Regions from separate parts of the Burkholderia latens genome, predicted to be linked through region 1. Evidence: riboswitches for the same ligand, from Rfam matches in the RefSeq annotation. Region 1 holds a riboswitch; the other holds the start of a gene.

Region 1 (11,820 bases):
CGACGCGTTGATCGCGTATTCGCGCGTGTCGGCGGGGATCTGCATGTTGCTCTGCGTGAGCACCCACGAGCCGACTTCGCGGTCGAGCGTGAAGCAGTTCACGCCGTTGCCGGTCGTCAGCACGAACACCGTTTGCGGACCGTACACCGCGTAGCCTGCCGCGACCTGCTGCGTGCCCGGCTGCAGGAACGATTCCTCGGTGGCCTGCTTGCCGTCCGGGCAGCGCAGCACCGAGAAGATCGTGCCGATCGACACGTTCACGTCGATGTTCGACGAGCCGTCGAGCGGATCGAACACGAGCAGGTATTCGCCGCGCGGATAGTTGGCGGGAATCGGGAAGAACGTTTCCATCTCCTCGGATGCCATCGCGGCAAGGTTGCCGCCCCATTCGTTCGCGTCGAGCAGGATTTCGTTCGACAGGATGTCGAGCTTCTTCTGCACTTCGCCCTGGACGTTCTCGCTGCCGGCAGTGCCGAGCGCGTCGCCGAGCGCGCCCTTCGACACGTTGTAGCTGATCGCCTTGCACGCGCGGGCGACGACTTCGATCAGCAGGCGGAGGTCGGCGGGGAGGTTGTTGGTCTCACGCTGCTGCTCGATCAGGAACTTGGACAGCGTGGTGCGGCGGGCAATGGACATGACAGACTCCGAGAGGCCAAAAGAATCCTTGAATTGCCGCAATTTTACCCGCCGTGCTTCGCGCGCCGCCGCCTTTTTTCGTCCGGTTACACGACACGGTGGCGGCCACGGCGCGTTCCGGCGTGGGCAGTGCACGCAAGCGGGCCTGCAGCGCCGTGGCGGCCAGGCGCTCAAAGCGCTGTCCAGCTCCGACCCCGTCAAACTTCGGCCGATAAAAAAGCCGGCGCCGCGACGGACGGCACCGGCTTCGCTGCGCGCCAATGCGCGAGGCAATCGCTGGGCGGCGGCCGGTTACGCGAGCGCCTTCTCGACGATCTCGCGCACGTCCCGCGACTTGGCGCCTGACGCGACCTGTTCGAGCGCTTCGCGCATCCGGTCGCGCAGCGCGGGCGTGAAGCGGCGCCACAGTTCGAGCGAACGGGCGAGCCGTGCGGCAACCTGCGGGTTGATCGCATCGAGCGCGAGCACCTGCTCGGCCCAGAACGCATAGCCCGAACCGTCGGCCGCGTGGAATTGCGCGGGATTCGCCGCGCAGAAGCTGAAGATCAGCGAGCGCGCGCGGTTCGGATTCTTCAGGTTGAACGCCGGGTGGGCCATCAGCTTGCGGACTTTCTCGAGCGTCGGCCGGGCCGGCGTACCCCGCTGCGCGGCCTGCATCGCGAACCACTTGTCGATCACGAGCGCTTCCTTCTCGAAGCGGCGGTAGAAGTCGTCGAGCGCACGTGTGGCCGCGTCGTCCGCGCCGGCCGCTGCAGCGGCGAGCAGCGCGCCGAGCGCCGCCGCGCGATCGGTCATGTTGTTCGCCGCGTCGTACTGCGCGGTCGCGATGCGCACGGCGTCGGCCGGATCCTCGAGTTCGGCGAGATACGCGAGCGCGAGGTTCTTCAGCGCGCGGCGGCCGGACGCCTCGGGCGTCGGCTCGTACGCGCCCGGCGTCTGGTGCTGCTCGTAAGCTGCGAGCCAGTCGGCGCGCAGCGCGGTCGCGAGCTGGCGGCGCACGAACTGGCGCGCGCGGTGGACGGCGGCCGGATCGGCTTCGGCCATCTGGTCGGCCAGATAGGTTTCCGACGGCAGCGTGAGCGCCAGCTCGCGGAAAGCTGGCGACAGGCTCGCATCGGTCAGCACGCGGCGGAACGCGGCGACGAAGTTCTCGCCGAGCGTGAGCGGCTCGTTCGCGGCCGCGCGCGACGCGAGCGTCAGCAGCGCGCGCGTGGCGAGGCGCTGGCCGGCTTCCCAGCGGTTGAACGGGTCGCTGTCGTGCGCGAGCAGGAACGCGAGGTCGTCGTCGCTGTAGTCGTACTCGACGATCACCGGCGCCGAGAAATTGCGCAGCAGCGACGGCAGCGGATGTTCCGGCACGTCGACGAACGTGAAGGTTTGCTCGGTGTCGGTGAACTCGAGCACGCGCGTCGTGCCCGATGCAGCGGCTTCGCCGTCCACACGCAGCGGCAGGTCGCGGCCGTCGCGGCCGATCAGGCCGATCGCGAACGGAATCAGCAGCGGGCCTTGCTGCGTGGCGCGCGCGGCCGGCGATGCGTCGCCGTAGCCCTGCGCGAGCGTAACGGTGTAGCGGCGCGCGGCCGCGTCGTACGCGGTGCGCACCGACACGCGCGGCGTGCCGGCCTGGCTGTACCAGCGCTCGAACTGCGCGAGATCGCGCCCATTCGCATCGGCCATCGCGTGACGGAAGTCGTCGCAGGTCACCGCGTGGCCGTCATGGCGCTTGAAGTACAGGTCCATCCCTTTGCGGAAGCCGTCGCGGCCGAACAGCGTCTGATACATCCGCACGACTTCCGAGCCTTTCTCGTACACGGTCATCGTGTAGAAGTTGTTGATCTCGACGTAGCTTTCCGGCCGCACCGGGTGCGCCATCGGGCCGGCGTCCTCGGCGAACTGAAGCTGGCGCAGCACGCGCACGTCCTCGATGCGCTTGACTGCGCGGGCCGCTGATGCCACGTCATCGCCCGCGGCCATGTCGGCCGAGAATTCCTGGTCGCGGAACACGGTCAGCCCTTCCTTCAGGCTCAGCTGGAACCAGTCGCGGCAGGTCACGCGGTTGCCGGTCCAGTTGTGGAAGTACTCGTGGCCGACCACCGACTCGATGTTCGCGAAATCGGTGTCGGTCGCGGTCTCGGGGTTCGCGAGCACGTACTTCGTATTGAAGATGTTGAGCCCCTTGTTCTCCATCGCGCCCATGTTGAAGTCGCCGACCGCGACGATCATGAAGCGGTCGAGATCGAGCTCGAGGCCGAAGCGCTTTTCGTCCCAGCGGATCGAGTGGATCAACGAATCCATCGCGTGGCGCGTCTTGTCGAGATCGGACGGTTCGACCCATACCTGCAACAGCTTTTCCTTGCCGGAGCCGGTGGTGATTTTTTCCTCGATCGCGACGAGCTTGCCCGCGACCAGCGCGAACAGGTAGCTCGGCTTGCGGAACGGGTCTTCCCATTTCGCGAAGTGGCGCCCTTCGGGCAACTCGCCCGAGTCGACGAGGTTGCCGTTCGACAGCAGCACCGGATACGCGGCCTTGTCGGCGCGCAGCGTGACCGTGTACGACGCCATCACGTCGGGACGGTCGAGGAAGTAGGTGATGCGGCGAAAGCCTTCGGCCTCGCACTGCGTGAAGAAGTTGCCGCTCGACACGTACAGGCCCGACAGCGTCGTGTTCTGGTCCGGCGCGCATGCGCTCGAGATGGTGAGCTCGAACGCGTCCGGCACGTTTTCGACGGTGAGGCCGTGTTCGTGCGCGCGCACGGCGCCATACGGTGCGTGGTCGAGCTGCGCGCCGAGGAATTCGAGCGCTTCGCCCATCAGCTCCAGATGCGGGTTGGGTGCGGCATCCGGATTGCGGCGCACGCGCATCGTATTCCTGACGATCGTGCGCGCCGGTGCGAGATCGAATTCGAGTGCGACGGAATCGATGAGGAAGGCCGGCGGCGTGTAGTCGGCGCGGCGGATCACGGTGGAAGATGCGTTGTCGGACATGGTCGTCGAGGTCGGTGGAGTGGGGATCGGGCCCGCGACGCGGGCCGGGCGAACCGGGCCATTGTACAAAGGCTTGCGGCCGCGTGCCGCTGCGAACTTTTTACCGGTTCCGGGAGTCCGCGTATTATCGGCATCCCGTATGCTTCGCGCGGTGCGACGAACGGATGACGGATCGACGAGGATCGACATGAAACGCGAATGGATACAACGCGGTGCGGGCTGGGTGGCGGGGCTGTGCGTGGCGCTGCTCGCGGGCTGCACGAGCTATGTGACGACACAGGTCACGGCCTTCTCGGACTGGAGCGGCAGCGACGCCACACGCACGTACGCGTTCACGCGCACCGACGCGCAGAAACACAGCATCGAGCAGTCGACCTACGAGCCGATCGTCGCAAACGAATTGTCTGCGTACGCGTTTCGTCCGGTGCCGGCCGCGCAGGCGCGCTATCTGGTCGGGCTGACGTACGGCGTCGGCAGCGATCTGGTGACGGTGCCGCAGCCCGTCTACTACGACCCGTGGTTCATGGGGCCGGGGCCGTACTGGCGGGGCGGCCCGTGGGGCCCGTGGGGGCCCTGGGGCGGGATGCCGGCCGGCTATGTCGCGCAAACCTATCAGGTGTTCGACTACACGCTCGGGATCCGGATCACCGAGCGCGCGACCGGCAAGGAGGTCTACAACGTGACCGCACGCACTACCGGCGACAACGGCGCGTTGCTGTACGCGATGCCGTTCCTCGCGCGCAGCGCGCTCGCCGATTTCCCGTTGTCGAACGGCGCGATTCGTACGGTGCGGCTGCCGGTCGACAAGCGCGGCGGGCCGGCCGCGCCGGCCGCCAACGAGCGCGCGGTGCCGGCGGCCCCGGCATCGGGTGCGGCGGCTCCGAAGTAACGCGATCGCGATACGCGCGGCCCCCGGCCGCGCCGCCCGCATGCTCGCGCGCTAGCGCGCGGCGGCTGTGCGTCGAACTCGAATCAAACTCCGACGCCCAGCAGCGCCAGCGCACCCAGCACGACGAACAGCACCGCGGCGATGCCGTGCACGAACTTCGTCGGCAGGCGGTGCGCAAAACGGTCGCCGAGCACGATCGCCGGCACGTTCGCGAGCATCATCCCGAACGTCGTGCCGGCCACCACGCCGATGTAATCCTGGAAGCGCGCGGCGAGCGCGACGGTCGCGATTTGTGTCTTGTCGCCCATTTCCGCGAGAAAGAATGCAACCAGCGTCGCGCCGAACACGCCCAGCCGCGAGCGCGTCGCATTGGCTTCGTCCTCGTCGAGCTTGTCCGGCACGAGAATCCACAGCCCCATCGCGATGAAAGAGATTGCGAGCGCCCAGCGCATGATCGACGGCGTGACCAGCACGCCGAGCCATTCGCCGAGGGCCCCGGCGAACCCGTGATTCACGAGCGTCGCGACGAGCACGCCGAGAATGATCGGCACGGGCCTGCGATAGCGCGCGGCCAGCACGAGGGACAGCAGTTGGGTCTTGTCGCCGATTTCAGCGAGGGCGACGGCGCCGGTGGAGATCAGGAAGGCTTGAGACACGTACGGGGTTCCGCGGGCCGATGTTGTGCGTGCGAGCGACGATCCGCCGCGCGCCGGGCCCTGATGCGGCGCGCAGTGAACCATCGGTCTCGCCAGGCCCTGGTGGCTGCGCCCGCCATGGCCGAACGGCCAAGTCTGTTGACGGACGCCTCCGTCACGATGCGCGCCGAAAGCGCGGGACATCGAGCGGAGCGGCTACTCCCCAATGAGGGCCGCATTCTAGCACGACGCGTGCCGCGTGCAATGCGGATTCGGCCGCTCCGGTATGCGTCGCCGCGCACGCCGGAGCGGCAGCAAGGCTTACCGGCGCAGGTTACGCCGGGGTCGCAGTGCGGCGCGCTGTACCGCGCTCGTGCACGAGCCGGCCGGCCGCGTACGTGCGGTACACGGCGCGGTCGTCGCCGAGCAGCGCGAACGCGAACAGCAACTCCTCGAGCGAATCCGCGCGCTTCGTGCGGCGCGCGAGCAGCGGCGTGGCCTGCGGGTCGAGCACGACGAAGTCGGCTTCGGTGTGTGGTGCCAGTGTGCCGACCGTATCGGCTAGATTGAGCGCGTGCGCGGCGCCGGCCGTCGCCAGCCAGAACATCCGCGTGGCGGTCAAGTGATGGCCTGACAGCCGCGCGACCTTGTGCGCCTCGTTCATCGTCTGCAGCATCGAGAACGACGTGCCGCCGCCGACGTCGGTCGCGAGCGTGACGGGCACGTCGAATTCGCCCGCCTTGTCGAAGTCGAACAGCCCGCTGCCGAGGAAGAAGTTCGACGTCGGGCAGTGGGCGACGACGGTGCGCGTCTCGGCCATCCGGCGGCGGTCCTCGTCGTCAAGGTGGATGCAGTGGCCGTACACTGCGCGCGGCCGCAGCAGCCCATAGCGATCGTAGATGTCGAGATAGCTGCGGTGGCCGGGGAACAGCTCGGCCACCCATTTCACTTCATCGACGTTTTCCGCGACGTGGCTCTGCACGAACACGTCCGGATGGCGGCGAGCGAGTTCGCCGCACGCCTCGAGCTGCGCCTCGGTCGACGTCGGCGCGAAGCGCGGTGTGAGCGCGTAAAGCTGCCGGCCGTTGCCGTGCCAGCGGCTGATCAGTTCGGCACTGTCGTCGTAGCCCGATTGCGCGGTGTCGCGCAGGAACTCGGGGCAGTTGCGATCCATCAGCACCTTGCCCGCGATCATCCGCACGTCGCGCGCGGCGCTCGCGGCGAACAGCGCATCGGCCGACTGCTTGTGCACGGTGCAGTAGACGAGCGCGCTCGTCGTCCCGCATGCGAGCAGTTCGTCGACGAAGAAGTCGGCCACTTCGCGCGCATGCTCCGGATCGCCGAACTGGCGCTCGGTCGGGAACGTGTACTTGTCGAGCCACGGCAGCAGGCCGGGCGCCGGCGACGCGATCATGTCCGTCTGCGGATAGTGGATGTGCGTGTCGATGAAGCCGGGCACGATCAGCTTGTCGCGCTGGTCGTGGACGATCGCGTCGCGTGCGAGTGTCGCCGCGAGCCGCGCATGCGGGCCGGCCGCGACGACCTTGCCGTCGTCGACGATCAGCAGGCCGTCGGCCTCGTAGTTCGCGGCCTGGCTCGATTGCGCCGGGTCGCCGTTGAAGGTCAGCAGCTGGGAACGAAAAGCGGTTTGCGTCATGACGAAGGGTCCTGCATCAAGGTAAGGCGAACAGAGGAAAACGGTCGGTTCGTGCGCTTGCTGGCACGGACAGCAGAGTGGGCGCCGCTTCGCTGCAGCAGTGTGCGACCGCGAATGCGGATGCAAGCGCGTACTGCACGGCGATCGCGCACGCGAGCGTGGAGGCGGCCGCTGCGTGACGCGGGGCCGCGAACATTGCCGCGAGCGCCGGTGCGATCGCGATGGCAACCGGCGCGGCAGCGCGCTGCGTGACGAGCCGCCCCAAGCGGCTTCGCCGCGCGACGGCGTACGACGCCGTCAACGCCGTCGCCACGGATGCGGCCGCCGCGATCGCGGCATGCGTGTACGGTGCGCGCATGCGCGACACGCGGTGCAGCGCCGAACCGTGCACCGGAAAGCGGATGGCGTGACGACGTTTCATCTGTCTAGCGAAACCCGATGCCGGCCGTCACGCCGCCTGCCAGTACGAATCGAGGCGCGCGATCAGCGCATCGCGCTGCGCGGCATCGACGAACGACGCTTCGAAGCCGTTGCGGATCACTGCGTACACTTCGGCGTCCGTCAGCTGGAGTCCGTCGACCGTCGCGAAGTAGTTGTCGTTCACGTAGCCGCCGAAATAGGCCGGATCGTCGGAGTTGATCGTCACCGCGACGCCGCGGTCGAGCAGCGCCTTCAGCGTGTGCTTCTTCATGTCGTCGAACACGCACAGCTTCAGGTTCGACAGCGGGCACACGGTCAGCGCCGTGCGCGTGCGCGCGAGGCGTTCGACGAGCGCCGCGTCCTCGATGCTGCGCACGCCATGATCGATGCGGTCGACCTTCAGCACGTCGAGCGCTTCGTAGATATACGCTGGCGGGCCTTCCTCGCCCGCGTGCGCGACCAGCTTCAGCCCGAGCGCCCGCGCCTTCTCGAACACGCGCGCGAACTTCGTCGGCGGATGGCCGAGTTCGGACGAATCGAGGCCGACGCCGATCAGCCGGTGGCGATAGCGCTCGAACAGCGGCAATGCGGATTCGAACGTCGCGAGCGCGTCGTCTTCGGAAAGGTGGCGCAGGAAGCACGGGATCAGCTTGCTCGACAGCCCGCGCTGCTCGGCATCGGCGAGCGCGCGATCGATGCCGGCAACCACCGTTTCGATCGGCACGCCGCGTTCGGTGTGCGTCTGCGGGTCGAAGAACAGCTCGGTATGGACGACGTTGTCGGCGAGCGCGCGTTCGCAGTACGCCGCCGTCATGTCGTAGAAGTCCTGCTCGGTCAGCAGCACGCTCGCGCCGGCGTAATAGATGTCGAGGAACGACTGCAGGTCGGTGAATGCGTATGCGGCGCGCAGCGCGTCGATCGATTCGTACGCGAGCGTCACGCCGTTGCGCTGCGCGAGCGCGAAGATCAGTTCGGGCTCGAGCGAGCCTTCGATATGGATGTGCAGTTCCGCTTTCGGCGCGCGGGCAATCTTGTCCTTGAATGTCGGGGTCATGGCGTTGTTCTTGGTCGGTCAGAAAGATGAGGGAACCTGCGCGGACGCGTTCGCCTCGACGGCCTGCAGCAACTGCGCGGCCACCGAGATCGCGATCACTTCGGGCGCCTTGTCGACGATGCCGTCGACGCCGATCGGGCAGTGCATCCGCGCGACCTGGGCCGGGTCGATGCCGATCGCTGCCAGCCGGTGATCGAACTGCGCGCGCTTCGTGCGCGATCCGGTCATCCCGAAGTACGCGTAGTCGCCGCGCCGCAGGATGCGCTCGGCCAGCATGAAGTCGAGTGCGTGATCGTGCGTCATCACGACGAAGTACGCGCGCGGCGGCGCCGCGTCGACGGCCTCGGCCGGGCTCGCCAGCGCGTCGATCGAGAGATTGCCGATTCCGGCGAGCGCGTCTGCCGGCGGGAACGCCGCATCGGGTCCGTCGACCCAGCGCACTTGGCACGGCAACGTCGCGAGCACCTTCACGAGCGCGGTGCCGATGTGTCCGGCGCCGAACAGCACGACGGGGAACGCATACGGCGCGATCGTTTCGGTCATCAGCGACACGCCGCCGGTTTCCCACAGCAGGCAATCGGCGCGCGCGGCTTGCGGTTCGGGCTCGCTCAGCAGCGGCGCGCCGGGCGAGGGGCCGAATGATACGCTACGGACGGTCGCGGCGCCGGCCGCGACGCGTTTCGCGAGCGACATGATCCAGCCGAGGTCGCCGACGTCCAGGCGCTCGAACGCGAGCACGACCGCACCGCCGCAGCACTGGCCGAGGCTCGGCCCGAGCGCGAGCCGTTCGAGCCGGCGTGCGTGCGGCACGTGCGCACCGTCTTTCAGCAGATGCCGCGCGATCTCGATTGCCTTCCATTCCAGATGACCGCCGCCGATCGTATGGCGGGCCGTGTCGCGCGTGACCAGCATTTTGGTGCCGGCCTCGCGCGGCGCGGAGCCGTCGGTATGCGCGACCGTCACGAGCACGGCTGCTTCACCGTGCGCGAGCAGTTGCTGCAGATCGCCGAGCCACGCTTCCATCAGTGCGCTCCGTTCGGGACGGCGCGGCGCGGCGCGCGGTGTGGGTCAGCGGGCGCGGGGGCGGCAAGCGGGAGCGGGGCGGTTCGGGCACACGACGGAGCCGGTGCGGCGCTATCGCGCCGAAGGCACGCGCGTTCGGTGCCGAGGGACGTGCGGACGCCATGAGGATGACGGATGCGGATGGGTTGCGTTGTCATGATGAATCCAGTCGACATTGCGGATCGGGCGCGCGTTACGCAGGAGGTGAGACCGCCTGGTCTCGCGCACGTAGATCGCCATCCAGTCGCGAAGATAGCACTGCGATGCGGCGCGAACATTGCCGGGCAGTGATCCGCGTCATCAGGCGGCGATCATGTCGATCATAGGCCCGCCGCGCGGGATCGTGGCGGCGATGCGCGGGCATCCGGCGGAAACGCCCGTGTGGCGGGACATGCGCGCCAATGGCCTGCAATGCGCGTACGCCCGGAAAACAGCGCAGCGCCACCGGTAGGTGTTTACGCCCAGCGGGCTAAAAGGCGGCCGCGGGCACAGCTCGGCCGGCATCGGCGCAGTGGCCCGGCGGCGGCCGGCTCAGCGTGTCAGCCTGCCAGTTTCCGGCGATGGCGCCAGACGCTCGATGCGACGGCAACGAGGATTACGGCGAACGCGATCAGCGCCCAGCCGGGCAGCAGGATGCCGAGGATCGGCGGGTAGACGGTCTCGCACAGGCCGGCGACCTTGAACATGCCGGGGAACCATTGCGCGGGCGGCAGGCTGTCGACGATCGGCTGCAGCGTGTTGAAGCCGCAGCTGAAGCCCGGATTCATCTGGATCGACAGATGCCGCGCGGCGGTGCCGACGCCGCCGGCCGCGGCGATCGCGATCAGCAGTTCGAGCACCCAGATGCCGCGCCAGTTGCGCATCCCGGCCGCGAGGAACGCGAAGATGCCGATCGCCGCGAAGAAGTAGCGCTGGATGATGCACAGCGGGCACGGATCCTCGTTCTTCACGTACTGAAGGTATAGCGCGCCCGCCAGCAGGGCGATGCACACCCAGCCGAGCAGCATCAGCAGGCGGCGTTCACGGCGAAGTGCGAGCGTGGAGTCGTTCATGTCGGCGGGATTCCTGTCGTTGGTCGGTCCGATAAACAATCGCGCGATTTTAGCGCGAACGATCTGGCACGAAACTGACAGCGCCGGTGCGGCAACCCGCCGCACCCGCTAGCGGCCGTGCGGCGGCGCCGTCATTGCGGTGCGATTACCGGATCGTGTTCAGCACCGCTTCGACCGCCTGGCCGATCGCGAGCAGCGCGTCGTCGCGATGCGGCGCGGCCGCGAGCATCAGGCCGACGGGTGCCGCGTCGCGCGGATGGCACGGCAGCGACAGCGCGCACGCGTCGAGGAAGTTGAATGCGCTCGGATTGCGCAGGATCAGCGCATTGGTGCGCGTGAACGTGGCGTCGTCCGCTTCGAGTTCGGCGATGCGCGGCGGCACGACCGGCACCGTCGGTGCGACGAGTGCGTCGAAGCGCGCCCATACCGTGTGCGCCGCTTCTTCCAGCATCGCGCGGCGGGCGGCGAGCAAGTCCAGATAGTCGGCCGCGCTTGCCGGCTCGCCCTTCAGGATGCGCGACAGCACGCGCGGATCGTATCGATCGCGGTGCTGCGCGAGCAGCGGGCGATGCCACGCATACGCCTCGATCGGCGAGAAGCCGAAGCGGTTGATCTCGGGCAACCGGTCGAGGGCCGAAAAGCGCACTTCGGTGACGATCGCACCGGCCGCTTCCAGATGCTTCAGCGATGCGTCGAGCGCGGCGGCGACATCCGCGTCGACGCCGTCGGTCACGTAGTTGGTCAGCACGCCGAGGCGCACGCCCTCGAGCGGCCGCGCGGCCGGCACGTGCGGCTCGAGGCCCGCGAGCATCCGGTCGACGAGCGCGCAGCACGCGACCGTCAAGCCGATCGGGCCGAACGAGTCGAGCGTCGTCGACAGCGGCACGCCGCCTTGCGTCGGGATCCGGCTCGCGGTCGGCTTGAAGCCGGTGAGTCCGCACAGCGCGGCCGGAATCCGGATCGAGCCGCCGGTGTCGGTGCCGAGCGCGACGGCCGCCATCCCGTCGGCGACGGACGCGGCCGCGCCGGACGACGAGCCGCCGGCAATCCGCGCATCGCCCGGCACGTCGCGGCGGTACGGCGAACGCGGCGTGCCGAAGTGCGGATTCAGGCCAAGCCCCGAGAACGCGAACTCGCTCATGTTGGTGCGGCCCACCAGCACCGCGCCCGCCCGCTTGAGGCGCGCGACGGCGACCGCGTCGGCGTGCGCGGGCGGCGCGCCGTCGAGCACGCGTGAACCGGCGCGCGTCACTTGGCCCGCGACGTCGAACAGGTCCTTCACCGACACGGGGATGCCCGCGAGCGGCGACAGCACGGTGCCCGCGGCACGCAGGCGATCGTGCGCGTCGGCGGCCGCGCGCGCGTTGTCGGCGTCGACTTCGGTGAAGACGATCGCACCCTGGCCCGACGGATCGGCGATCCGGTCGAGC
Region 2 (11,820 bases), on a different replicon from region 1:
ATCTGGCCCGCGTTCGTGAACGCGCCGGCGACGGCGAGCGACACCGCGACGTCGAGATCGGCGTCGTCGCGCACGATCAGCGACGACTTGCCGCCGAGCTCGAGCGTCACACGCTTCATGTCGTCGGCCGCTGCCCGCATCACCTTGCGACCTGCGGCCGTGCTGCCGGTAAACGAAATCTTGTCGATCAGCGGATGCGCGGTCAGCGCCGCGCCGACCTCGGCGCCGCCATTGACGACGTTGACAACACCGGCGGGCACGCCGGCTTCGGCGATCAGGTCGAGCAGCGCGCGCTCGGCAGGCGACGTCAGTTCGGACGGCTTCAGCACGACCGTGCAGCCGGCGGCAAGCGCGGGCGCGAGCTTCCACGCGGTCGTGACCATCGGGAAGTTCCACGGCACGATCAGCGCGGCAACGCCGACCGCGTCGTGGAAGCGTTCGGCAGCGAACGCGTCGTTCGGCAGCGCGACCGGTTCGGCCGCGAACAGCGCGGCGTCTTCGCACAGCGTCGCGTAGTAAGCGAACGTCGCGGCAACGTCGCCGACGTCCGCATCGGCTTCGAACGGCGGCTTGCCGCTGACCTGCATCTGCAGCGCCGCGAGGTGCGTGCGATTGGCTTCGACGCGTTCGGCGATCTTCGCGAGCAGCCGGCCGCGCTCGGCAGGCGGCGTGTCGCGCCAGCCGGCACATGCGTCGCGCGCGGCGCGGACCGCGGCGTCGACGTGCGCGGCCGTCGCGAACTCCTGCCAGCCGATCGTCTCGCCGGTCGACGCGTTGAAGATGGGCGCGCGGGCCTCGTCCGAATGCGTGCGCACGGGTTTGCCGGCAATGTGTGCGGCGGGCAGCACGCGCGTCGCTGCGGAAGGTGAAAGCTCGGAAGCAGACATGACGATGTTCCTGTCGGACGAATGGAGGGTTCAGCGGTACGCGACGCCGGGCATCACGCAGAGCATTTCGAAAGCGAGGTTCGCACCGACGAGCGCGGTGGTGCCGGTCGGATCGTACGGCGGCGATACTTCGACGAGATCCGCGCCGACGATGTTCAGCCCTTTCATGCCGCGAATGATCTCGAGACCCTGCTGCACCGACAGCCCACCGATTTCCGGCGTGCCGGTGCCGGGCGCGAACGACGGATCGAGGCCGTCGATGTCGAAGCTGAGATAGACGGGCGTGTCGCCGACGCGTTCGCGCACTTGCGCCATCAGCGGCGCGAGCGACGTGTTCCAGCATTGTTCGGCCTGTACGACCGTGAAGCCCTGCGCGCGGCACCAGTCGAAGTCGTCCGCGTGGTAGCCGGTGCCGCGCAGGCCGATCTGCGTGACCTTGTCACATTGCAGCAGCCCGTCCTCGACCGCGCGGCGGAACGGCGTGCCGTGCGCGATCTTCTCTCCGAACATCGTGTCGTTGACGTCCGCATGTGCGTCGACGTGCACGACCGCGACCCTGCCGTACTTGCGGTGCAGCGCGCGCAGGATCGGCCACGCGATCGTGTGGTCGCCGCCGAGCGTGATCGGCCGGCAGCCGTTCGCGACGATCTCGTCGTACGCTTGCTCGATGCGGCGTACCGAATCCTTCAGATCGTACGGGTTGGTCGCGACGTCGCCGATATCGGCGACTTGCAGCGAATCGAACGGTGCGGCGCGCGTCGCCATGTTGTAAGGGCGCAGCAGCACGGATTCGGTGCGGATCTGGCGCGGGCCGAAGCGGGCCCCGGAGCGGTTCGACGTGCCGAGGTCGAGCGGCACGCCGACGAAGCATACGTCGAGGCCGTCGGCCGTCGCGGCTTGCGGCAGCCGCATCATCGTGGCAATGCCGCCGAAGCGCGGCATCTCGTTGCCGCCCGTCGGCTGGTTCAATTCCCGGTGCATGAGCCGTCTCCTCGTTGGCTGAAAAGCGATTGCCGATGGTAGTGGAGAAGGTGAGCGGGAAGATTTCGAAGTCGCAACGTTTACATCGACGAGGCTCGATGCGAGCGGCGTTGCCGCATCGGCGCGGTGCGCGCGTCAGCGGGCAACAAACGCGATCATCCGGCGATGGCGGGCGGCGCGCCCGCGGCATCGTGCGCCGCGTTGGCCTGAAATGCCGGCGCCGTCGAGCCCCATGCGGCGAGCTCGCGCTTCGTGCGCACGCCGAGCTTCGCGAATGCGCGCTTCACGTATGACTCGGCCGTCGCCACGCGCACGCCGAGGATGGCGGCGGTTTCCGGCACGGTCTTGCCGGAGATCAGATGCTTGCAGGTTTCATATTCGCGCCTGGACAGCTTGATGTTGTCGGCCGCGATCCGCGCATCGAATTGCGCAAGCGGGTGCGCTTCGGGCGTGGGATGCGCGACGCGCCGCGCGGCGGTGGTCGACGCATGCAGTTCGAGCAGCGGGAACAGCACGTCGCTGATGCTGCGAAAGCGGTTCATTTCGGCGAGCGTGAACGGCGGCCGGTCGCGGCCGCGTTCCAGCGCGATCGAGTGCTGCGCGTAGCGGGTGCCGCGCGCGAGCACGCATTCGTGGCCGATGCGCACGTCGTCGAATATCCGCTGCCGGAATTCGCCGGGCGGGATCGCGGCGATGTCGCGCACGACGAGCATCGTGCCGGTCTTGCCGCGCAAGCCCGCGAACAGCGGATCGCTGTCGAGGAAGCGCTCGTAATAGAGCGTCATCACGTCGGAGATTTCGGCGGTCGCGGTGCCGATGCCGCTGCTGCCGATCCATTCGCAGCGATAGCCGGTCGGCATCGAGCCGTCGACGCGCGAACGTTCGACGTGCGCGACGTCGAGCGGCACGACTTCGTTCAGCAATTGCGTGAGGCGCGGCACGAAGTGCGGCGTGCCGACCGTCTCGATCAGTTCGCCGAGCGCCTTGAACGACACGTTGAAACGGTCGGCGTCGCGGTGGAAGGGGTTCACGTCGAGCAGCATGCGGTTCCCCGGTGAAAATCGGGCGCGATTCTAGCGGGTGCGGCTTCGAACGTCAGTAGGGGGAAATACCGGCACGTCCGGCTCCAGCTCGATCGCGCCCGAAAAACGCGGTTTGTCCCCCCCGAAGGGGGGCATACCGGCGCAGTGTAAATCAGTAACTTTGTCTCTGCTTTCTTCAATCGAGAGACAACGATCCAGATGACCAAACTGATCAAGGACATCCTGCCGCTCGGCGCAGGCATCGGCGAATTCACGAAGCTCGACTTCGGGATGGACGAGAGCGACTGGCGCGCGGCCGAAGGCAAGAGCGGCAATTACGTCATCGGCTGGTGGGAAGGCAAGGCGGGCTCGGTGGAGTTCCCGGAAACTGCCGCGGACGAGGCGGTGTGGCTCGTAGAGGGACGTATCGCGCTGACCGACGTCGAGGGCAATCGCAAGGAATTCACGCCGGGCCACGGCTATCTGCTGCCGGCCGGTTTCGCGGGCCGCTGGGAGACGATCGAGGACGCGAAGAAGTTCTACGTGCTGCTCGAGAAGTCGTGAGCGAGGAGCTGCCGCGTGTGCGCCGTCGTCGGTTCGACGCGGCCAGTGCGCGGCGGCGGCCGCAGTTGCAGCGTCGATCGAGCGCAAGCGGCGTCGGCCGCGTTTCGGGGGACGCCACGCATCGCGGTGTGCGGTGCACGCGCGTCGATCATCGGAAAGGGCGGGGAACATGGAAATGGAAGTCAACGAAGCAACACGGGCCGCACCGGCTCACGCGCCGGCCACGCGCCGGGCGCCGGTTACGCTGAGTGCGGCCGACGCGCTCGCGAACACGAAGCTGTTCCCGTACTGGCTCGACAACCCGGCCGCGCCGGCGGCGGAACCGGAACTCGTCGGCGACGTGACGGCCGACCTGCTGATCGTCGGCGGCGGCTTCACCGGACTGTGGGCGGCCGTGCAGGCGAAGGAACAGATGCCGCACCTGAACGTGGTGCTGATCGAGGCCGGCAAGGTGGCGCACGGCGCATCGGGCCGCGCGGGCGGGATCATCTCGACGTCGGTGATGCATGGGCTGCCGAACGCGGTGCGCGTGTTTCCGAACGACATCGCGCAACTCGAGGAATTCGGCCATCGCAACCTCGACGGTTTCGAGGACACGCTGAAGCGCTACGACATCGACGCCGACATCGAGTGGAACGGCGAGATGACGGTTGCGGTGGATCCCGAGCACGTCGCGCACCTGAAGGGCGACTACGACCTGCATCGCGAATACGGGCACGACGTCGTGCTGCTGAACCGCGAAGAAACGCTCGAGCAACTGAATTCGCCGCTGTTCGCGGGCGCGCTGTGGTCGCGCAACCGCAGCGGCATCGTGCATCCGGCGAAGCTCGCCTGGGGGCTCAAGCGGGCTGCGCTGCAACTCGGCGTGAAGCTGTACGAGAACACGCCGTTGACGACCGTGGCCGATGAAGGCAGCACCGTCTACGTGACGACGCCGAAGGGCAGCGTGCGCGCGCCGCGCGTCGTGTTCGGCAGCGGCACCGCGAAGGTCGGCATTGCCGACATCAATCGTCGCGTGATGCAGGTGCGCGACCACGTGCTCGCGACCGAGCCGCTCACCGACGAGCAGCTCGCGCGGATCGGCTGGCAGAACCGCCAGGGCGTGTACGACACGCGCACGCAGCTCAACTATTTCCGGCTGACGAAGCACAACAACATCATCTTCGGCGGGCTCGTCAGCTATCACTTCGACGGCGATCCGGAGCCGCATCAGGACGGCCGGCGCGAAACCTACTACCGGCTCGCGGAAGCGTTCTACCGCACGTTCCCGCAGTTGGGCGACGTGCGCTTCTCGCATGCGTGGGGCGGCCCGATCGACTATTGCTCGCGCGGCTCGGTGTTCGCGAAGCGCTATCTCGGCGGCAAGGCCGTGTTCGTCGCCGGCTATACGGGCTTCGGCGTCGCGGCGAGCCGGTTCGGCGCGTTCATGGGGCTGAACATCCTGTTCGATCGCGACAGTCCGGAGCGCAAGCTCGACATCGCGAACCAGAGCCCGAGCTACATCCCGCCCGAGCCGGTGCGCTGGGTCGCCGCGAAGATCACGTTCCACGCGTTCGACGGCGCGGATGCCGAAGGCGGCTGGAAGCGCGCGTGGATCAACGGGATCAAGGCGATGGGCTTCCCGATGTAAGCGACGGTCGTCGGTGAACGACGAGTATGGCGTGTGCCGTTGCCGATGGCGGCGCGCGTCCGGTCCGGTCCATCGGCGAGCGCGGCCGGGTATCGCGCCGGCCCGACAACGCGCGCATGCGCAGCGGTTTGAAGCATGTTCTCGAATACCACCGATCTCGACCTCCGGCTCATCCGGGTCTTTCTGGCCGTCGTCGACGCGCGCGGCATCACCGCCGCCGAAGCGTCGCTCGGCGTGCGGCAATCGACGATCAGCACGCAGCTGTCCGCACTCGAAGCCCGCGTCGGCTTCAAACTGTGCGATCGCGGCCGCGGCGGCTTTCGGTTGACGTCGAAGGGCGAACGGTTCGCGGCCACCGCGCGCACGCTGGTCGCCGCGACGTCCGAGTTCGTTGCACGCGTGCGCGACATCGACCGCAAGCTGGTCGGCACGCTGTCGATCGGCCTGATCGGCCAGGCGCCGCTGGTCGAGAACGCCCGCGTGGCCGACGCGATCGGCGCGTTCCGCAAGCGCGACCAGGCCGTCACGTTCGCGATGAAGGTTGCGTCGCCGCAGGAGCTGGAGGAAAGCCTCGTCAACAATCAGCTCGATCTCGCGATCGGCTACTTCTGGCATCGCGTGCCGGGCCTCGACTACACGCCGCTGTTTACCGAGGAGCAGGTGATCTACTGCGGCCGCGGGCATCCGCTTTTTCATGCGGCGCGCCCGGTGTCGGCGGACGACCTCCAGGCGCACGACTGGGTTTGGCGCACGTATCCGGTGCCGGAGGAGCAGTATCCGCTGCCGGAGCGGCGCGTGACCGCGAGCGCGGACAGCATCGAAGCCGCGACGATCCTGATCCTGTCGGGCGGGCATCTCGGCTACCTGCCCGCACACTACGCGGAGCCGTTCGAACAGCGCGGCCTCGTGAAGGCCGTCGGGCGCGACACGTTCAGTTTCGACGTACCGCTGCATCTCGCGATGAAGCGCAGTACGAACGGCAAGCCGATCGTCGACGCGTTCCGCGAGGACCTGCTGCGCGCGTTCAACGTCAAGACGGCGGCGCTCGCCGCGTAGCGCGGCGCGGCGCACTGCGTTGCGACGCGCGGGCGGTGAGCGGTGAGCCATGCGCGGCGCTGTCGGTCTATCGGCCGCGCGGCTTACACGGCTGTGCGTTCGTCGCGATATCCGTTCTTGCCGTCGAAGATCTCCTTCAGTGCGGCGCGCAGTACCACCGGATCGTGGTCGCCGGGTGCGAGATGGATCACGTAACGCGTGTTGCCGTCGAGCCGCGCGGCGGTGCGTTCATCGAGTTCGACTTCGAGCGTGTTGCCCGTCAGCCGCACCGACAGATCCTGCACGTGCGCGGTGAGCTGGTCGCGCACCATCACCTCGATCGTCGAGTCGTCCGGAAAGCGCAGCAGCGAGAAGCAATAGTCTTGCTTTGGATCGTGGCAATAGATGTTCGCGCAACTTTCGTCGTCGTCGACGTCGAACGTTGCAGCACCGACGGTCGCGTGTAGTTCCATGATGTTTCTCTCGATGTGGGTTATCGGGGCGGCGCGGGCCCCGCTTCGACATGACGATGCGCGTCGCGCGCTGCGGACCCGGCCGAAACGCGCGCGCGACGCGGACGGCCCGCCGCAGCCGGTTGTCGCGCGCCGTGCGCGTTCGTCGCGTGCCCGACGCGCAGCTCGCGATTCTCAGCGCGTCAGCGTCACGAACAGATAACCGGCATACCCGGCGCCGTTCGCGAGCAGCGCCCAGATCGCCAGCCCGCGCGCACGCGCATTGACGCGCAGCCAGACCGCCGCGGCGAGCGTGATGACCACGCCGGTCAACACTTCCGGGCGCGGCTCCCACGGCGTCAGCATGATGCCGATCGCCGGCAGCAGCGTGCCCTGGAATACCATCGCGCCGGTGATGTTGCCGAACGCGAGCGTGTCCTTCCGACGGCGGATCCACAGCACGCTGTTGACCTTCTCCGGCAACTCCGTCGCGATCGGCACGATGATCAGCGACAGCAGCAGCGCCGAGATGCCGAGCAGATGCGACACGCCCTCGACGCCGTGAATGAAGCCCTTCGCACCGCCGACGAGCAGCGCGACGCCGATTGCGAGCTGCAGCGCAATGGTCGCAAGGTTCGTCGGCAGCCCGACGCGTGACAGGAACATCGCGTGCGGCGCTTCGGTGCCGTGCCCGGCATCGACGAGTTGCGTCGACGCGCGGAACGTCATCACGACGTACAGCGCGTAGATGCCGACGAGCATCGCGGCGAGCAGCGCGCGGACGGCCCACACGTGATGCGGGACGAACATCGCGATCGTCGCGAGTGCGAACGCGGCGATGAAGTAGTTCAGGTCGCGCACGAAGCCGGTGCGCTCGGGCGCAATCGTACCGCCGAGCCCGCGCGAGCCGATCACCGCGAGCGTCATCAGGAAGGTGGTCAACGTCGCGAGCATCAGCGGCGCGCCGAGAATCGCGCCGACACCGATTTCCTCGTTCACGGCCGCGTTCGACGTGCCGCCCGCGAGCGCGAGCAGCGGCACCATCGTTTCGGGCAGCGCGGTGCCGACCGCCGCGAACAGCGAACCGGTCACGCCTTCGGAGATCTTCAGCCGTTCACCGAGATGTTCGAGCGCATTGGTGAAGAGTTCGGCGGCGACCAGGATGACGAGCAGCATGAACGCCAGTTCGACGAGCATCAACGTCATGCGGCACCTCCGCAGGCGCGTGCGCGGGCGATCGTGGAAGTCGCGAAACGGGAAGGGAAGGCAACGGGATACATGGGGACTCCGTGGTCGGACGTTGACGAACCATGACGCATCTGCCGACGTCCGACCAGGAACGACGCGATGCGTCGATGGTCTCGCCAGACCGATTCGGCCGAACGCGCCACGGCCGCAGGCCGAGTGTGTTGACGCGTTCGCTTTCCGGGGAAGGAAAGCAGGCTACTCCCCAAAGACGAACGGCAGTCTAGCGGAGGCGGCTGCTTTCGGCAAGCCTGCGGGCGCGGCGGCCGGTGCGGCGGAGCAACCGGCGCGTCGGCGCTTCACGATGCGATGCGGCGGCGGGCCGGCAGCGCGGCTGCCGAAGCGCGCGCCCGAACGCGCGCACCGGGGAGCGCATCGGGAGCGCACCGGGAGCGCACCGAAATACGCACCGAAGAACGCACCGGACAGCGCACCGGCGAGCGCGAACGGCGGATCGCAAAAACGGCAGAGCAAATTACATACCCCTATCTTTTGGTTACTAACAACTGTCACCGAACGCCGTTAAGCTTTCGCCATCCTCACAACCGGGATTCCCCGTCATGCGCTCGACAATCCGCCTGTTTGCCCCGCTATTGCTGCTGCCCATGCTGACCGATCCGGCCTTCGCCGCCACGGCCGCCCCCGTCAGCCCGAACTGCGGCGGCAGCACGACGCCGATCGCCGACATTCAGGGGCCGGGCGCGACGTCGCCGCTCGCCGGGCAGAACGTATCGATCGAAGCGGTCGTCACCGCCGACTTCGGCGGCACCGACGGCTTCGGCGGCTTCTTCGTCCAGCAGGCCGATGCGCAGCGCCGCAATCAGCCGGGCGTGTCCGAAGGGCTGTTCGTCTATGCGCCGAAAACGCGCGCGCAGGCCGGCGATCTCGTGCACGTGACGGGCAAGGTCGAGGAGAAATACGGGCAGACGCAGCTCACGCTGGCCGGCGCGATCGCGGTGTGCGCGAACGGGCAGACGGTCACGCCGGCGACGCTCACGCTGCCGGTCGACAGCCCCGCCACGTTCGCCGCGTATGAGGGGATGCGAGTGCGCCTGCCGCAGACGCTGACCGTCACCGAGAACTACGAGCTCGGCCGCTACGGCAGCGTGATGCTGAGCAACGGCCGCCTGCGCACACCGACGAGCGTGGCGCCGCCGTCGCAGGCGCAAGCGCAGATCGAAGCGAACGCACGCAACCGGCTGATCCTCGACGACGGATCCAACAAGCAGAACCCGGCGAGCGTCCCGTATCCGGCGCCGGGACTGTCGGCTGCGAACACGCTGCGCTCGGGTTATACGGTGCGCGACGTCGAAGGCGTGCTCGAAGTGCGGTACGGCGCCTGGCGCGTGCAGCCGCTGCCGGGCGCGGCCGCGCCGGCGTTCGACACGCGTTCGAACCCGCGCACCAATGCGCCGGCGCGCGATCCGAAAGCGAATCTGCGCGTCGCATCGTTCAACGTGCTCAACTACTTCAACGGCAACGGGCTCGGCGGCGGCTTCGACGATCCGAACAACCGCGGTGCGAAGAATTACCAGGAATTCCAGCGTCAGGAAGCAAAGATCGTCAGCGCGCTGAAGGGGTTGAACGCGGACGTGATCGGCCTGATGGAAATCCAGAACAACGGCTACGGCGAACTCGGCGCGGTGCGTCAGCTCGCGGCAAAGCTGGGCAGTCATTGGCGCGTCGTCGATCCGGGCACGTCGCGGCTGGGCGGCGATGCGATCGCGGTCGCGATGATCTACGACAGCCGGACGGTCGAGCCGGTCGGCCGCGCGGCAACGCTCGCGATCGACGACAAGAACCGCCAGCCGCTCGCGCAATCGTTCCGCCGCATCGGCGGCAAGCAGGCGCTGACGATCGCGGTCAACCACCTCAAGTCGAAGAACTGCCCGGACGCGGCAAACGACGATCTCGACCAGGGCGACGGCCAGGGCTGCTGGAACCCGACGCGCACGCGTGCGGCCGCGAAGCTGGCGGACTGGCTCGCGGTTGCGCCGACAGGCGTCGCGGGGCAGGGCACGCTGCTGATCGGCGATTTCAACAGCTACACGTTTGAAGACCCGATCCGCCTGCTCGAATCGCGCGGCTACCGCAATCTCGTCGCGCGCTGGATCGGCGCGAACGCGTACAGCTACGTGTACAACGGCGAAGCCGGCTATCTCGATCACGCGCTCGCATCGCTGCCGCTCGCGTCGCACGTGAAGGCCGTGCACGAATGGCACATCAACGCGGACGAACCGCTCGCGCTGCAGTACACGCTCGCGTACAAGTCGGCCGAGCAGCAGAAGACGTACTACGCGCCGGATGCGTATCGGTCGTCGGATCACGATCCGGTGCTGATCGATATCGCGCTGCCGGGCGGCGGGCGCTGAGCGCCGCAAGCTGGAGCCGTTGAAGTGCGGCGTGCGGCGTCAGCCGCATGTCGGCGCGTGAGCAGCGGCTTCGCCGCTCGCTCACGCGGCGTTTTCCGTTCTCTGCGCGAATAGCGATAGCGCGCCGATTCGCGATTGTCGCAATGCAGTCCGCACTGCGGGGTACGAATCGGCGCGTATTCATTGCGAATAACGGTGTAGTCGTCGTCAGTGCGCATTTGGCGCAGATAGCGTACCCATTCCGGCGTTGTGTAAATAATTCCGCCGAGTATTGAGCGGCCCGTTTGAATCGGTATTTTATGGATCGTGCCGGCTTTATTCGACGATTCGCGCTAATCGATTCAGGATAATTAAAATGAAAGAAAAATCCTGTCGTTTTGAAGGGATTCTGCGCGCGAACTACCCGACTCCGTAAATCGCCACGCCATACGGTCTCAAGCGCCAGTCTCGGATACGAAACGGCCTGTGCCGCGCCGGCGATGCGCTCAATCTGATTGTCTTTCAGAATCCAGACACTGCGCCCCATTTGCATTATCGAAGATTTTTTAATACCGGAATGATCTTTGACAACGCGGCGCAGCACCGCCTATTTTTGTCATGTCGTAAATTTCCGTAATACAAAAGTCGTTGGAACTGCAAGGGGGCGGCGTTCTCGCATCATTCTCCGCCAGCAGTTTGCTGTGTTCTGTATCAAGTTCAGTCTCTCGAAGTAGTCCAATTCCCGATCGCCGTCTGCCGACCGTGCAACGCGAGTGGCGGGTACGCCTGCGCGTTTTTCGGCGGTGGTGGCGGCCAGTGTGAAGCGGTATCCGACCCAACACGAAGGACAGAGATGAAACCAGACAGGAGCAGTGCCGGCATCCGCCGCGGGCGTCGCGGCCGGCTGACCGGGCTAGGCGCATTGACCGCGATGACACTCGCGCTCGCGGGCTGTGGCGGCGACGATTCGTCGTCGGTGGGCGCATCGAGCGTCGCGCAGGCCACCGCGAGCCAGCAGGCCAGCGCGCAACAGGCGGCCGCCAATCAGACGCCGGCGTCCAACCAGCCTTACGTCGACCCGGTCGCGTATTCGATGAACGCGACTGACGGCCTCGCGCCCGCGCAGGTATCCGAGAAGGCGGCGGTGATGCATTACCAGTGGAAGTCCGGCGGCACGACGGTCAACTACACGACGACCACCGGCCACCTGACCGCGCAGGACGCGAACGGCAACGCGGAAGCATCGATGTCCTACGTCGCGTACACCGCGCCGAGCACGAACGGCAAGCCGCGGCCCGTCACGTTCGTCTATAACGGCGGCCCCGGTTCGTCGTCGATCTGGTTGCGGCTCGGCTCGTTCGCGCCGACGCGCGTCGCGACGCCCGATCCGCTGTTCGGCAGCAACTGGCCGAACTATCCGCTCGTCGACAACGCGGAAAGCCTGATCGATACGACCGATCTCGTGTTCATCGACCCGCCCGGCACCGGGCTGTCGGAAGCCGTGTTGCCGAACACGAACCAGAAGTACTGGAGTTCGGACGCGGACGTGAACATCATGCGCGACTTCATTCAGCGCTACCTGAACGTGAACGGCCGTGGGTCGTCGCCGATCTACCTGTACGGCGAATCGTACGGCACGCCGCGTACCGACAT

The links. A riboswitch is a leader RNA that binds a small molecule or an ion and turns the genes downstream of it on or off. The one in region 1 is predicted to bind manganese.
Region 2: it holds a riboswitch for manganese, as region 1 does, so the genes downstream of both, WK25_RS20275 (sodium:calcium antiporter) here and WK25_RS04795 (TMEM165/GDT1 family protein) in region 1, are expected to answer to the same signal.

Annotation. Positions count from the first base shown of each region.
Region 1 covers NZ_CP013435.1:1,019,008-1,030,827, forward strand. Annotated here, with positions in the region: gene WK25_RS04780 (class 1 fructose-bisphosphatase) at 1-636, opposite strand, end outside; gene pepN (aminopeptidase N) at 928-3,621, opposite strand; gene WK25_RS04790 (DUF4136 domain-containing protein) at 3,809-4,510, shown strand; gene WK25_RS04795 (TMEM165/GDT1 family protein) at 4,594-5,166, opposite strand; yybP-ykoY riboswitch at 5,245-5,385, opposite strand; gene guaD (guanine deaminase) at 5,480-6,802, opposite strand; gene WK25_RS04805 (hypothetical protein) at 6,819-7,223, opposite strand; gene WK25_RS04810 (adenosine deaminase) at 7,251-8,276, opposite strand; gene xdhC (xanthine dehydrogenase accessory protein XdhC) at 8,295-9,299, opposite strand; gene WK25_RS04820 (disulfide bond formation protein B) at 9,878-10,390, opposite strand; gene WK25_RS04825 (amidase) at 10,536-11,820, opposite strand, start outside.
Region 2 covers NZ_CP013438.1:161,475-173,294, forward strand. Annotated here, with positions in the region: gene WK25_RS20240 (aldehyde dehydrogenase family protein) at 1-887, opposite strand, end outside; gene speB (agmatinase) at 918-1,868, opposite strand; gene WK25_RS20250 (helix-turn-helix transcriptional regulator) at 2,024-2,911, opposite strand; gene WK25_RS20255 (cupin domain-containing protein) at 3,110-3,454, shown strand; gene WK25_RS20260 (NAD(P)/FAD-dependent oxidoreductase) at 3,624-5,084, shown strand; gene WK25_RS20265 (LysR family transcriptional regulator) at 5,220-6,140, shown strand; gene WK25_RS20270 (hypothetical protein) at 6,224-6,592, opposite strand; gene WK25_RS20275 (sodium:calcium antiporter) at 6,767-7,777, opposite strand; yybP-ykoY riboswitch at 7,899-8,035, opposite strand; gene WK25_RS20280 (ExeM/NucH family extracellular endonuclease) at 8,377-10,188, shown strand; gene WK25_RS20285 (S10 family serine carboxypeptidase-like protein) at 11,021-11,820, shown strand, end outside.